Regions from separate parts of the Oceanobacillus sp. NCCP-135 genome, predicted to be linked through region 3. Evidence: predicted binding sites of a transcription regulator. Region 3 holds the regulator's gene; each other region holds the start of a gene.
What was found. Region 3 encodes Rex, which represses fermentation and respiration genes when NADH is low (regulators of the CRP and FNR family bind a similar motif). Its sites were predicted from a motif close to TTGTGAAATATTTCACAA; they were not measured.
Positions count from the first base shown of each region.

Region 1: the regulator Rex is predicted to act here: its motif matches at 2,720-2,737, upstream of AC6HVZ_RS07260 (nitrate reductase subunit alpha).
Region 2: the regulator Rex is predicted to act here: its motif matches at 1,713-1,730, upstream of AC6HVZ_RS04985 (TIGR04053 family radical SAM/SPASM domain-containing protein).

Region 1 covers NZ_BAAKSZ010000007.1:123,143-127,902, forward strand. The annotation lists gene AC6HVZ_RS07245 (ASCH domain-containing protein) at 331-669, shown strand; gene AC6HVZ_RS07250 (HAD family hydrolase) at 666-998, shown strand; gene AC6HVZ_RS07255 (nitrate/nitrite transporter) at 1,071-2,579, opposite strand; gene AC6HVZ_RS07260 (nitrate reductase subunit alpha) at 2,802-4,760, shown strand, end outside.
Region 2 covers NZ_BAAKSZ010000005.1:7,467-12,226, reverse strand. The annotation lists gene moaD (molybdopterin converting factor subunit 1) at 1-181, shown strand, start outside; gene AC6HVZ_RS04995 (Crp/Fnr family transcriptional regulator) at 492-1,184, opposite strand; gene AC6HVZ_RS04990 (DUF2249 domain-containing protein) at 1,405-1,644, shown strand; gene AC6HVZ_RS04985 (TIGR04053 family radical SAM/SPASM domain-containing protein) at 1,826-2,968, shown strand; gene AC6HVZ_RS04980 (undecaprenyl-diphosphate phosphatase) at 3,019-3,840, opposite strand; gene AC6HVZ_RS04975 (hypothetical protein) at 3,939-4,274, shown strand; gene AC6HVZ_RS04970 (DUF2929 family protein) at 4,453-4,635, opposite strand.
Region 3 covers NZ_BAAKSZ010000048.1:5,007-9,766, reverse strand. The annotation lists gene AC6HVZ_RS18645 (ABC-F family ATP-binding cassette domain-containing protein) at 30-1,949, opposite strand; gene moaC (cyclic pyranopterin monophosphate synthase MoaC) at 2,345-2,848, shown strand; gene AC6HVZ_RS18635 (redox-sensing transcriptional repressor Rex) at 2,841-3,473, shown strand; gene AC6HVZ_RS18630 (DUF4305 domain-containing protein) at 3,736-3,936, opposite strand; gene AC6HVZ_RS18625 (CPBP family intramembrane glutamic endopeptidase) at 3,939-4,652, opposite strand.

The sequences.
Region 1 (4,760 bases), on a different contig from region 3:
AAAACTCGGAAGGAAAAAATACCACTTTAGAATCATCACTGTAAAAGTATAAAGGTACATATCGTTGGAAAGAGAGGTTGAATGAAATAAATAAATTCAAAGGGGCCAGTTACCACTGCTTTACTATGTTAGCGAAGAGAAAGACTGTTCCCTTTGTAAAATTTAATTTCACACTGCAACCATATCCTCATTTTCCTCGTTTTACTGTCGTTTTACGATGATGCTTGCCAAGAGCGGGTGGATCCATCTGTCGGGATGCACTGCAAAACATGACACTTTCGCCTATTTCCTTTATACTGATGATAAACAAACAGGGGGAGATGATGGACGATGAAGCAGAGTAATTCACTTCCACCAAAAACAGGTTCCATAAATCAACTTGTTACCAAGCCGCAAGATATAGAAAAAGTAGTCAGTGGACAGAAGTCAGCCACCCGTCGCAATCGCCGTTATGCTGATAGGGGCGAAATCATGATCCTTAACAATCAAAAATTTGCAATCACAAATATATACACACAAAAGCTGGGTGAGGTTACTGATGAAGATGCCAGGCGAGAAGGATATCCGAGTGTAGAGGAGTATAAGCAGTCAATTTTATCGATCCATCCGGGTATGAAGTGGCAGCCAGAAATGAAAGTATGGGTACATGAGTATGCACCGGTGAAATGAATTGGAATCTGAGCACTGTTCGCCCTACCGAAAAGCGTTATTTTTTTGTCGTAAAAGAGGTTTATGTGATTGGAACTGAATTATTAGTTGATCAACAAGGAATTTGTACGGGAAAAATAAATACGATGGTCAGTGGACATGAAAAAGTGAGAAAGGTGCACGAATGGATTAAAAATAGTGGTGTTAGGAAAAATCAGGAGGTATGGGCATACGCAGACAGCGAAAATGATATTCCTTTATTTCAGTTCGTAAACCATCCAATTGTAGTAAATCCAAATACCAGCACGAAAAAAATTGCCGAGCAAAATCATTGGTTTATTTCGGCATAGATAGCATTCGTTCCACCGCAAAGTAAACTCAGAAACAGGGTCCTCATCTCATGCAGGAACCCTGTTTCTGAGTTATTTTGGCGGAATATTTGATTTGGAAATATCATTAAATATGCCGACGTACTGTTTTATGTCACCTACATTATTTTTTATCGCAGTTATGGTAATCCATCCGGGGTAGACAGCCCCGTTTTTTCGCTTATTCCAGATTTCGCCTTCCCAAAAGCCGTGTTCCTGTATGCCTGACCACATTTTTTCGTAAAAGTGGATATCATGTCTTCCGGATTGCAGGAAGTTTGGTTTTTCTCCAACTGCTTCTTCTTTTGTATAGCCAGTGATTCGCGTAAAGGCTGGATTTACATGTTGAATATCTAAATTCTTGTTCGTAACCATAATTCCTTCCGCAGTTCCCTCGATAATTTGTCTTTCAATATTCATTCGATCCTTGTAATACATGAAAATTACAATGACAAAGCTGACGAGTGCGAATTCAGAAAGCAGCATAAATGCGATCGCATGGTGTCCGGTAATATTGTTGACGGTCGTTAAAAGAAGTGGTGGGAAGAAACCGCCCAATCCCCCCATGGCAGAGACGATACCGTTTACAATCCCGGCTTGATTGGAGAAGTATAATGGAACAAGTTTAAAAATAGTCCCATTACCGATTCCGACAGTTACACCAACGGCAAGTGCTCCGACAGTGTACCATTCGATATTCGGTGAAAATGACAGTAACACTCCGGAGAAGGTAACCCCAGCAAAAACAAACATTAAAATGATAAATGCATTAAATTTATCTGCCAGCAAGCCCCCAATTGGACGCAGTAACGTTGCAATCGCAATAAAAATAGCTGTTCGTATCCCCGCATCGACAGGTTCTAATCCGAAATTTTCGACTAAAAAGCTGGGGAGGAACATTGTAAACGCAACAAAGGCACCAAATGTAATGAAATAAAACAGGCTGAGAAACCATAATGTCGTATTTTGGTAAACCCCTTTTATTTGTTCGGCCATCGATTTTTTTACTTTTGCTTCCTGTCTGTCCCCAAAAATAAAAATCAGTGCAGCAAAGACAAGCAGTAAAAGGATAAACAGTCGAACGGTACTTACCCAGCCGATATGTTGTGCGATAATCGGAGCGGTAAATGTTGTGAGTGCCGTACCAATATTACCAACCCCATAAATCCCGTTGACAAACCCATGTTTTTCTTTTGGAAAATACTTTGGCAGGGAGGTAACACCAATGGAGAAAGTCGCTCCCCCTACACCTAGGATTAGGCCACCAATAACCAAATCTGCAAACGAATCAGCCATACTGATAAAAAATACCGGAAATAAAAGAATGAGTGTACTGATGAAGAAAAGCATTCGTGATCCTAATCGGTCTGTGTAGATGCCGATGGGAATCCTGAGCAATGACCCTAGAATAACCGGAATTGCTGTTACAAATGACGCCTGTCCACTCGTTAAGGCGATATCCCCCTGAATAAAAGGCATTAAGGAAGAAATTAAAACCCAGACCATAAATCCAATAAAAAGACTCGAGGTTTGCAGTGTCAATTGAACAATTGGTTTTTTCATAAGTAGTTACTTCCTTTCCATATACATATTTTTTAGTATTTACCCTAGTTTAGTTAACTTTATTCTATAATAATGTGAAAAAAATCACAAATATAGTATTAGCCTATTTAATTATGACTAATTCGTGACTGACTTAGATTTTGTGACATATTTCACAACGATATGGTTTCGTCAATGATTAAATACAATTACATCGTTAAATTGTATTTTTTTGGAGGGAAAATGATGAAGAAACCGTCTCCGCTTTGGCAACGATTGAATTACCTGAAACCTAAAGAAATGTATTCGAATAATCATAGTCAGTTGCAGGAAGGAAATCGTGATTGGGAAAATGTGTATCGCAGAAGATGGCAGCATGATAAGGTTATTCGTTCCACACATGGCGTTAACTGTACCGGTTCATGTAGCTGGAATATTTATGTAAAGGATGGGATTGTCACATGGGAAGGGCAGCATTTAAATTACCCAACAACAGGTCCTGATATGCCGGAGTTTGAACCGCGCGGCTGTCCAAGGGGGGCAAGCTTTTCGTGGTATATCTATAGCCCATTGCGTGTGAAGTATCCCTATGTTCGGAAAAAATTATTGAATCTGTGGCGCGAAGCCCTTCAAGCACATGCCAGTCCACTAGAGGCGTGGGCAAGCATTGTAGAGGATAAAGAAAAGGCAACAAGCTATAAACAAGCAAGAGGAAAAGGCGGATTAGTTCGTGCGGAGTGGGAGGAAGTGACAAAACTTGTTGCTGCGTCTGTGCTTTATACAACAGTAAAATATGGACCTGACCGTAATGTTGGATTTTCTCCAATTCCAGCGATGTCCATGATCAGTCATGCTGCTGGAAGCCGGTTTATGTCATTAATCGGGGGACCGATGCTCAGCTTTTATGATTGGTATGCAGACCTACCACCTGCTTCCCCGCAAATTTGGGGAGATCAGACCGACGTCCCGGAAAGCTCAGACTGGTTTAATTCCGGCTATATTATGACATGGGGCTCGAATGTGCCGCTAACTCGTACACCAGATGCGCACTTCCTCGTCGAAGCACGTTATAAGGGAACGAAGGTGATTTCCGTCAGCCCGGACTATGCGGAATCGACAAAATTTGCCGATGAGTGGATGTCTGTTAAACAAGGGACAGATGGTGCTGTGGCAATGGCAATGGGACATGTGATTTTAACTGAATTTTATCAGAAGGAAATGACACCTTATTTTGCAGCATATGCAAAGACCTATACCGATTTTCCATTCTTGGTACGTCTGAAAAAAGAGAATGGCGCATATACAGCAGATCGCTTCCTGCATGCGAAGGATCTCGGAATCGATTCAGTGAACAATCAATGGAAGCCAGCGATGTTTAATTTGGCAACAGATGACTTTTCTATTCCACAGGGGACAATGGGTTCTCGTTGGGACGAGCGGGGAAAATGGAATTTACGCTTAGTGGATGAGAATACAAATGAAGCAATCGAACCTAGTTTAAGCTTTTTAGGAATGGAAGATGACATCGTTACAGTGAACATGCCATATTTTGATACCGAAACGAAAAAAGTTCTCCCACGTGCGGTTCCAGTTAAACAAGTAGAGCTAAATGGAAAAACGGCGTATATTGCAACGGTTTATGATTTAATGCTGGCAAACTACGGAATTGACCGTGGAATTGGTGGAGAAGTGGCAAGCTCCTATGATGAGATTGCACCGTTTTCTCCAGCCTGGCAGGAGCAGATCAGCGGTGTGGATCGCAATCTGGTTATTAAAATTGCCCGTGAATTTGCACAAAATGCGATTGATACACAGGGTCGCTCGATGATTATTATGGGTGCCGGGATTAATCATTGGTTCAATTCGGATACGATTTACCGTGCTGTTGTCAATCTTGTCCTATTGGTCGGAGCACAGGGCGTGAATGGTGGTGGCTGGGCTCATTATGTTGGTCAGGAAAAACTTAGACCTGCGGAAGGCTGGAATACCATTGCAACCGCAAAAGACTGGGGTTCACCCAAACTGCAAAATGGAACGTCATTTTTCTACTTTGCGACAGGGCAGTGGCGGTTTGAAGAATCACCCGTAAGTAATCTTGTCGCTGCAAATGTGGATAAAGCACGATATGATCATCACGGGGATTACAATGTACTTGCTGCACGTCTTGGCTGGCTGCCATCCTATCCGACCTTTAATAAAAAT
Region 2 (4,760 bases), on a different contig from region 3:
AATCTCGCTGCAGATAGAAGGGATTACGGTGAGGGATCTAAAAACAAAATGGCTCGCAGAATATGAATTAGATAACTTAGATGCTGCAATGGTAGCAGTAAATGAAGAATATGCTCAGGAAGACACTGTTTTAGCAAGTGGAGATGTTGTTGCATTTATTCCGCCGGTGAGTGGGGGATAGGATGTATTATGGGAGATAGCGCCTTCATCGAAGTTAAGAGAAAATAACAAAAATGGAGAGACACCGCCCCGAAGTGGAGAGAAAATGAAGAATAGCTTGCCTATCTCTCAACTTTCTTTTGCTATTTCTCATATTCACCAGATCCCCTCTCCACTTTTTACTAGTATCCATCCAAACCCTTAGCTGAACATTAGAACGGAAGGTTTTAAAAGAAGTACAGCGTAGCACCTACTGGAGAAGGCAGTTAGAATGAAAAAATTAGAATAGACAATGAAAAAACGGGATGATCTGTATCAGTCCCGTTTTTTCATTAAAATAATTCATCTTCTAATCCATCGGAGTCTATTACAATAAATCCGGTCTTATCTGTCGTGATTAAGTTTTTCTTTTTCAGCTGGGTTAGTGTGCGGCTGACTGTTTCACGACTTGATCCGATCATATTAGCCAGCTCCCTATTCGTAAACTGTGTCGTTATCCGAATTTGATTGTCCGTAGTTTCTTTTCCGTAACTTTTGGATAGGCGCAAGAGTAGCATGATAATTTGTTCGTATGTATTGTGAAGGATTTTTTCTTCTAAACGCACCTGCAGATCTACAATAATATCTCCTAAGACACGGAATAATTTCACGCAAATCTCCGGATGTGTAATCAGGAAATTTTCAAATAAATTTATCGGAATATATATTAATACAGCATCTTCTAGTACTTCTGCATGTGCTGGATAGTTATCCTGTCGAAAGAATCCCTGATGTGGAAACATATCTCCCGGCTGCAATACATTTACAATTTGCTCTTTACCGTGGATATCGGTTTTGTAAATTTTGATTTTCCCTTGGTGTATGAAATAAACATTTGTTAACGGGTCGCCCTGCATAAATATATGTGCACCATGACGATACAACCGGTTTTTGGCTAAATCAACAATAGGCTCCATTTCAAACGCTGTCAGATCTTTAAATATAGTAAATCTTTGTAACAGTTCCCGAACTGATTCTGAATTCATTGTGACATCCCCCTTCTAGCTAACTTGTAACTACTTTATCTCCCTCTTTTACCATAGTATCATGTAACATACTGTGATATTAATTAAAATGTGAATATTTAATGTTACTGTGATAAAAATCATATGTTAATGGTGTTTTTACTCACATACATTTCCATCTGTTCGGCTTATTCTATAATTGTTTAATTAATATCAGAAAATGAGCTGGGAGGTTTCTTAAATGAATAATATAAAATATACAACAAAGTTGCACGCTCCAGACATTGAACCTAAATATAGACATCCACGTATTTTTGAAGTTTTCGATGAACTACAATCAGGTGAATTCATGGAGCTTTCAAATGATCATAATCCAAAACCATTACATTATCAATTTATGATGGAAAGAGAAGGGACATTCTCCTGGGAGTACTTAGAAGAAGGTCCAACACTTTGGCGTGTAGCTATTGGAAAAATATAATGTAAGCATAGATCCTTGAAATTAGTTTCAAGGATCTATTTGTGTCGATAAGATGAACTGATATATATAAGTGAAAAACATCACATCGTTTGTTTAAAAGGTAATTTACAATTTAGATAGAACTTTTCAATGGTTTAAAACTGCTTGGTGATAAACCAAGTTTACGAATAGGAGGATTACCATGTTTACAAGAGATTATAATGAAAATCCGTTTATTGTAATTTGGGAATTGACACGTGCCTGCCAATTAAAATGCCTGCATTGCCGTGCAGAAGCACAGTATCATCGCAACCCTTTGGAATTAACGTTTGAAGAAGGTAAAGAACTGATTGATGATATATATGAAATGGATAATCCGATGTTGGTATTTACTGGTGGAGATCCTTTAGAGCGTCCGGATGTTTTCGATATTGCAGAATATGCCGTTAATAAAGGTGTTCGTGTTTCAATGACACCATCGGCAACACCGAATGTAACAAAAGAAGCGATGCAAAAAGCAAAGGATGTGGGACTAGCAAGATGGGCATTCAGTGTTGATGGACATTGTGCTCGAGTGCATGATCATTTCCGTGGAACAGATGGTTCGTTTGATTTAACGATGAATGCAATACAGTATTTACATGAATTGGAAATGCCATTACAAATTAACACCGTTATATCAAAATACAATTATCAATACCTTGATGAAATGGCTGAAATGATCGAAAAAATGGGTGTAGTCCTATGGAGTGTATTTTTCCTTGTTCCAACTGGACGAGGGAAGGAGTCAGATATGATTTCACCAGCAGAACATGAGAAGGTACTACGCTGGTTATATAATCTTTCGAAACATGTTCCATTTGATATTAAAACAACTGCAGCTCAGCATTATCGTCGTGTCGTTATTCAAAACAAAATACGTGAACATAAGGGGATGAGCGATAAGGAGCATATCTTTTATGAGGATGCACTCAATCAGGGAAAAACAGGTCAAATTGACGGCTTAGGTCGTGCACCTAAGGGAGTAAACGATGGCAATGGTTTTGTTTTTATTTCCCATACTGGGGATGTCTATCCAAGTGGATTACTGCCAATTAAAGCGGGGAATGTTCGTCAGACACCATTAGCAACCATTTACCGAGAATCAGAAGTATTCCAAAATCTAAGAAATCCGGATAAATATAAAGGGAAATGTGGAGTCTGTGAATTCCGTCATGTATGTGGTGGCTCTAGGTCAAGAGCCTATAATGTAACAGGTGATTATATGGAGAGCGAACCATATTGTGTTTATATTCCTAAAGCATGGCGTGAAAAAATGAAACAAGAAAGAGCGAAAACGAAATAATATAAAAAGATGAGACTTAAGGATCGAGTCTCATCTTTTTACATTAATAATTATAAGAACAAAATAACAAGTATACCTACGATGAAACAATAAAAGGCGAAATACTTTAGATTACCTTTAGCCATGACGTTAATAAACCATTTCAAGGCATAGAATGAGGCAATAATCGATGCTATAAATGCAATTAAATAAGGAATCATTAATGTGTCAAAATCTGGATCACCAATAATATCAGTTACAGATAATATGCTAATACCAAGACTTACTGGAATATATAACAAGAATGAAAATCTTAGTGCAGTTTCTTGTTTCATACCTACGAGCATTGCGGCAACAATGGTAGCGCCTGAACGACTGATTCCTGGAATTAAAGCAACTGCTTGGGCAAAGCCGACAATAAGGGCATCTTTTACGGTTAAATCCCCATCATTTTTTCTACCTTTGAGATTACGGATGATCCATAATGCGGCACCAGTTAAAAGGAGTGTATAACCTACTATAGCTACACCGCTCAGTTTTTCACCAATATAGTCTTCAAATAATATACCAAGTACTCCAGTTGGGATTGTTGCTATCACAAGGAAAACAATAAATTGAAAATCGCCTTTTGCATCATCATCTTTATTAATAATATAGCGGAAGCCATTTTTAATTAAACGAATGATGTCATTTCTGTAAATGAGCAGAACTGCTATCAGTGAGCCAAAGTTAACTAATATTTCAAAAGAAAGACCCTTAATTTCAATATTAAATAGTTCACGGAAAATAATTAAATGGCCACTTGAAGATATCGGGATTGGCTCTGTAAATCCCTGGATTAATCCTAATATTAAATATTTAACTAATATCCAAAGTTCTGTGATTGTTTCCATAAAAAATTTCCTCCCGGGAATGCTTCATTTTCATTTCATATACAAGTCACCAAAATATAGGCATATGAATAGTCTATTTGGTGAGGAGGGTTAAGAAAATGAAGAACAATTATCATCATATATACGATTTATGTAAAGAACATATGCATTCTTATGTGCTTGCTGAAATGGTTGATGGATCAAAGGTTGACGGGATAATAACTGGATTGGATGATGAATATGTCTATTTTGCTGTGCCAATTGATCATAATCAAAATCCATCACCGGATTATGATTATCCTTCATATGATCATGACCGTCAGTTCGGCTATGGCTATCCAGGTTACGGCTATGGGTATGGTTACCCAGGATATGGCCGTCCTCCAAGAAGATTCAGAAGGCTTATTTTACCTTTAGCTGCACTTGCTGCATTAAGTGTATTACCCTGGTATTAGTTATTGTACCTTGAGAAAAACGCTAAAGCGTCTTTCCAGAGGTCAGAGAGCAGAAGTCAGATTTGGAGAAATCGGCGAAAGAGTCGATTTCGTTTATACTTTCTTACTTCTTTAAATAGTAGAACCCTTGCCATTTTGGGTTTCTTAGAAGGCAAGGGTTCTTCCAACATATCCAAATTTAGTTGTTGCTTTGTTCCTCTTTCAGTACTCCGTCACCTAAAATAGCAACTGCTACGACAAAAAGACCTGTTACTATAAATGTACCAGTCATATTGAATTCATTTCCAGCCATGCTTGATAGAACATAAGAAATTACAGCACTTATTAGCACTGCCCAAACAATCGTTACGATGTATCGCATTTGTTACACCTCATCTTAAGAAAATATTTTCTATAATTTTCAATGATCTTTTATAGTTTCTTGCACTCATCTATAGTTTACCAAATGAACGTGAAAAATAAAAGTATTTCTTTTTCATATACATA
Region 3 (4,760 bases):
GCTACTATTACATATTTTATCTTTAAAAATTACTCCTGCAAAACTGCCCATTCTTCCATCAGTTGCTCTATCTCCTGTTTAATCAAGCTTGTCTCCTTCGTTAATTCCAATGCTTTTTCATGGTCCTGGTAGACATCAGGTTGTGCCATCTTTTCTTCAAGCTTTTCGATTTCTAATTCAAGCTGCTCTATCATTTCCTCTAGCTCGTCAATCCTGCGTTGCTTTTTGCGCTTTTCGCTTTGAAGCTGTTTTTCCTCTTTAAAGCTAAGCTTTCGTTCATCTGTTTTTTGCGTGATCTCAGCTGTTTCTTGAAGTCTTTCTAATTCAGCTTCTTCTTCTTTCTTTTCCATATAATAATCATAATCCCCTAAATAGACGGTTACACCATCGTGCTCTATTTCGGCAACCTGATCGGTAATTTTATTGATAAAATATCGGTCATGGGAAACGAAAATGATGGTTCCGGGAAAATCAATCAAGGCTGCTTCTAGCACTTCTTTACTATCAATATCCAAATGATTGGTAGGTTCATCCATGATTAATAAATTTGCCTTTTGCATCATTAACTTTGCTAAAGCAAGTCGGGCTTTCTCACCACCGCTTAAGGAGTGCACGAGTTTTAAAACATCATCACCGGAAAACAAAAAGTTTCCCAAAACGGTGCGAATATCTTTTTCATTGATGGTTGGATACTCATCCCATAGCTCCTGTAAAACAGTCTTGGATGATGACAGGTTTGCTTGTTCCTGATCGTAATAGCCGATTTGCACATTGGTTCCTATCTGGATCTGGCCATTTGCCGGTTTTAATGTTCCGAGGATTGTTTTTAATAAAGTTGTTTTTCCAACTCCATTAGGACCAACCAATGCAATTCGTTCACCACGATTCACATGCAACTTGATATTCGAAAACAAATTCTTAGAATCATCCTCATAACGAAAGGATAGACTATCTATTTTTAATACATCATTGCCGCTACGTCTATTAACCTGGAATGAAAATGATGCAGAGGATTCATCACCAAGCGGTTTATCTATCTTATCCATTTTCGCCAATAGCTTTCTTCGGCTTTGTGCCCGTTTCGTTGTTGCTGCTCGAACAATATTTCGTTGGATAAAGTCTTCCATCTTTTTAATTTCCGTTTGTTGTTTTTCGAATTCTTTTAATTCCTGCTTATAATCAAGTGCTTTTTGTTCCAGAAAATTACTGTAGCTTCCATAGTATTTTTTTGTTTTATGACGGGATATTTCATAAACAATCGATACGGTTTTATCCAAAAAATATCTGTCATGGGAAACAATGACGACCGCACCAGGATAGCTTATTAAATAGTTCTCCAGCCAACCAAGTGTTGCAATATCAAGATGGTTTGTGGGCTCATCCAGGATGAGTAGGGCAGGCTGTTTCAGTAATAGTTTCCCTAATGCCAATCTTGTTTTTTGTCCACCACTTAGTTCATTAATAGATGTTTCGTAGTCAAAATCCTGGAAATTCAATCCGGTAAGCACAGCTTTTATATCAGATTCATACGTATATCCATCATTACGTTGAAAGGATTGCTGTAATTTATCATAATCATGTAGCAGCTTTTCATAATGTGTAGTAGAAATATCCGGAGCTTCTGCCATTTTTTCCTCCATAGCACGCAGTTCTTGTTCTTGAAGGAGGAGATGCTGAAATACTTCCAGCATCTCCTCCCAAATGGTTTTTCCTGACTCTAAAGACATGTGCTGGGACAGATAGCCAATGGTGAGATCTTTTGGTTGGAAAAGCTCTCCCTCATCATAGGTAAGCTCACCTGCCATTATTTTTAATAAAGTCGATTTTCCGGCACCGTTTCTGCCAACAATTGCAATCCGATCATTCTTTTTTATTTCAAGCTTTATATTTGCTAAAATTTCTTCTGCTCCAAATGATTTAGATAATCCGTTTAATTGCATAAGTATCATTTCGTTCACCTCATCTCTTCTAGTGTATCGTATTTTGAATTAGGCAAGCAATAATATTGTGAAATTGATCACGACTTATTTGTGAATATCTGTTAAAATAACTTATAGAGCTGTTCAAAAGTCCGGTAAAATGATAAATCGTAGGGGATCTTTTATTAAGTGCCGTCACGTCCTTGAAAAAGTAAATAGCTTTTTCTCACGGAGACGGGCGTATAGAGAAGCTTTCCTTGTCCTGTGAGCATACAATCCTGTGTAAGCATATTGCTCACGTATACTGTATCCGTTCTGCAAATCAGAGCGATGCTGCCTGGAATTTTTCAATCCTTTTTATTTTCACTTTTGAACCTATTTATTTATAAAGGATGTTCCATTTTTAATATATTGGAGTTGAGTGTATGACAGATTTCACGCATTTTAATAAACAGGGTAGAGCACGAATGGTCGATATCAGTGAAAAAAACGAAACAGAGCGAATGGCGCTTGCCCGGTCTAGTATAATTGTAACAAGGGAAATTTATGAAAAGATTACAAGTAATAAAATCAAAAAGGGTGATGTGCTTTCTGTTGCGCAGGTAGCTGGAATTATGGCAGCGAAGAATACATCGGATCTGATTCCAATGTGTCATCCACTGCAATTGAAAGGAATTGATATTTCCTTTGAATGGTTTGTCGAAAATAACACATATGAACTTTTAATAGAAGCTTTTGTAAAAACGAAGGGAAGTACAGGTGTTGAAATGGAAGCCTTGACAGCTGCATCAGCAACAGCGCTTACCATATATGATATGTGCAAGGCGATTGATAAAGGAATGATCATCGGCCAAACGTTTCTTTTGGAGAAAAGAGGCGGAAAGTCTGGAGATTATTATCGAAGTGAAAGAAGGAATAGCAATGAATAAAATACCACAGGCAACTGCCAAACGCTTGCCTTTATATTATCGATTTTTAAATAATTTAAATCACCAGGGTAAGAAACGTGTTTCGTCAAAAGAACTTAGTGAGGCCGTAAAAGTAGATTCAGCAACTATCCGAAGAGATTTTTCCTATTTCGGAGCATTGGGTAAGAAAGGCTATGGCTATAATGTTGAGTATTTACTTGGTTTTTTTAGAAAAACACTGGATCAGGATGAGCTGACCGAGGTTGCCTTAATTGGTGTTGGGAATTTAGGAACTGCATTTCTGCATTATAATTTTTTAAAAAATAATAATATACAAATCAAAATGGCGTTTGATGTGGATAATGAAAAGGTTGGGAAAAAAATTGGTGGCGTTCCTGTTTATCATATTGAAAACCTGGAAGAAAAAATGACAGGGATTAGCGTAGCAATTCTGACCATTCCTGCTAGTGAAGCAGAAGGTATAACCAATCGTTTAGTGGATCATGGAATAACTGGGATTTTAAATTTCACACCTGCACGAATTACCGTTCCTGATCATATTCGAGTACATCATATTGACTTAGCTATTGAACTACAAGCACTGGTTTATTTTTTGAAGCACTATCCGTTGAGTAGCGAAGATTAGAGTAGTGGGTTTTGCTTGTCTATGACACAGGTAGTACTAAAGAAGGGGATGATGTTATTATAACATCATCCCCTTCTTTAGTTATCTTTGCTTCACGCATCATTCTCATTATCAATCCAATTTTCAAAACGTATATCTAAAGTAAAAAGGCTTTATTTTGCCAGGATTGATTTCGATACCTGCTTCGTTGCTATTGTCGCCTTTTTGTTCACTTTCCGTCCAGTGCTGCGCTTGATCTTTCAAGCTAATTAAACGCATATTTCTACTTTTTCTTTTTATTTTTTAACCGGAAATGAATGGATATCAGCCGTATGCTCACACCGAAGTCCAGGGTTGCGAAAAGCGCTATAATGATTGTCGTAATATTCCAAATTGTTTTATCCGCACTTAATATTGCGATATATACGAAAAATACTCCCATAATAAAGTATACAATGGCCATTGCCAGGGGTGAAGTTCTCATAATTAGCCTCCAATAAGAATCATCTGCATATCTTGTAATTGTTGTTGCATCCTTTCCATATCCTCTGGAGTGAAATTATATTGCACAAGAACGACAATAGAATTCATAGCCATATGCACAACGATTGGTACAATAATCCGTTTTGTTTTTACATATAAAAATGAGAATACAAATCCCATGGAAGCATAAATTAGGATGTGCTGTGGTTCTCCGTGAATAATTCCAAACACAAAAGCTGATAATAGTGCAGCGAAAAAGAAATTCATTTTTTCATGTAAACTTCCGAAAATTATTTTCCGAAAAATAATTTCTTCTAGAATAGGCGCGATAAACATTGGGATGATCATAAATAAAGGAGTAGCACGCGTTACATCCATGATCACTTGTGTGTTTTCAGAGCCAGCCTCAATTCCTAGAAGATTCATTTCGATCGCAACAGCTATCCCTTGCGCAAAATATGCCATAAATAGACCTAGTATGGACCAAAGCATAATGCTTCCGGTAGAGGCGGCATTACGATGAATTGGTGCTTTCATCGTAGGCTTCATTAGTATTAATACAACGATCAGTCCCACTAGAAAGCTAAAGATCGACCAATAAACAACCGCATCGTTTTTACCAAGAGGTGTTAATAAATAGAGCAATGGTGCAAAAACAATTCCTGAAAATTGCATAATAATATAGGTAATGATGACCCACCAATATCGCTTTGTCAAAATACAACGACTCCTTCAATTATGTATGTTCTCATTGTTTAATTTCTTTTAAGTGCTTGTTCAAAAAGGAGGATAAAAAGAACCGAGAAGTTCGAGGCGGCGTAACTT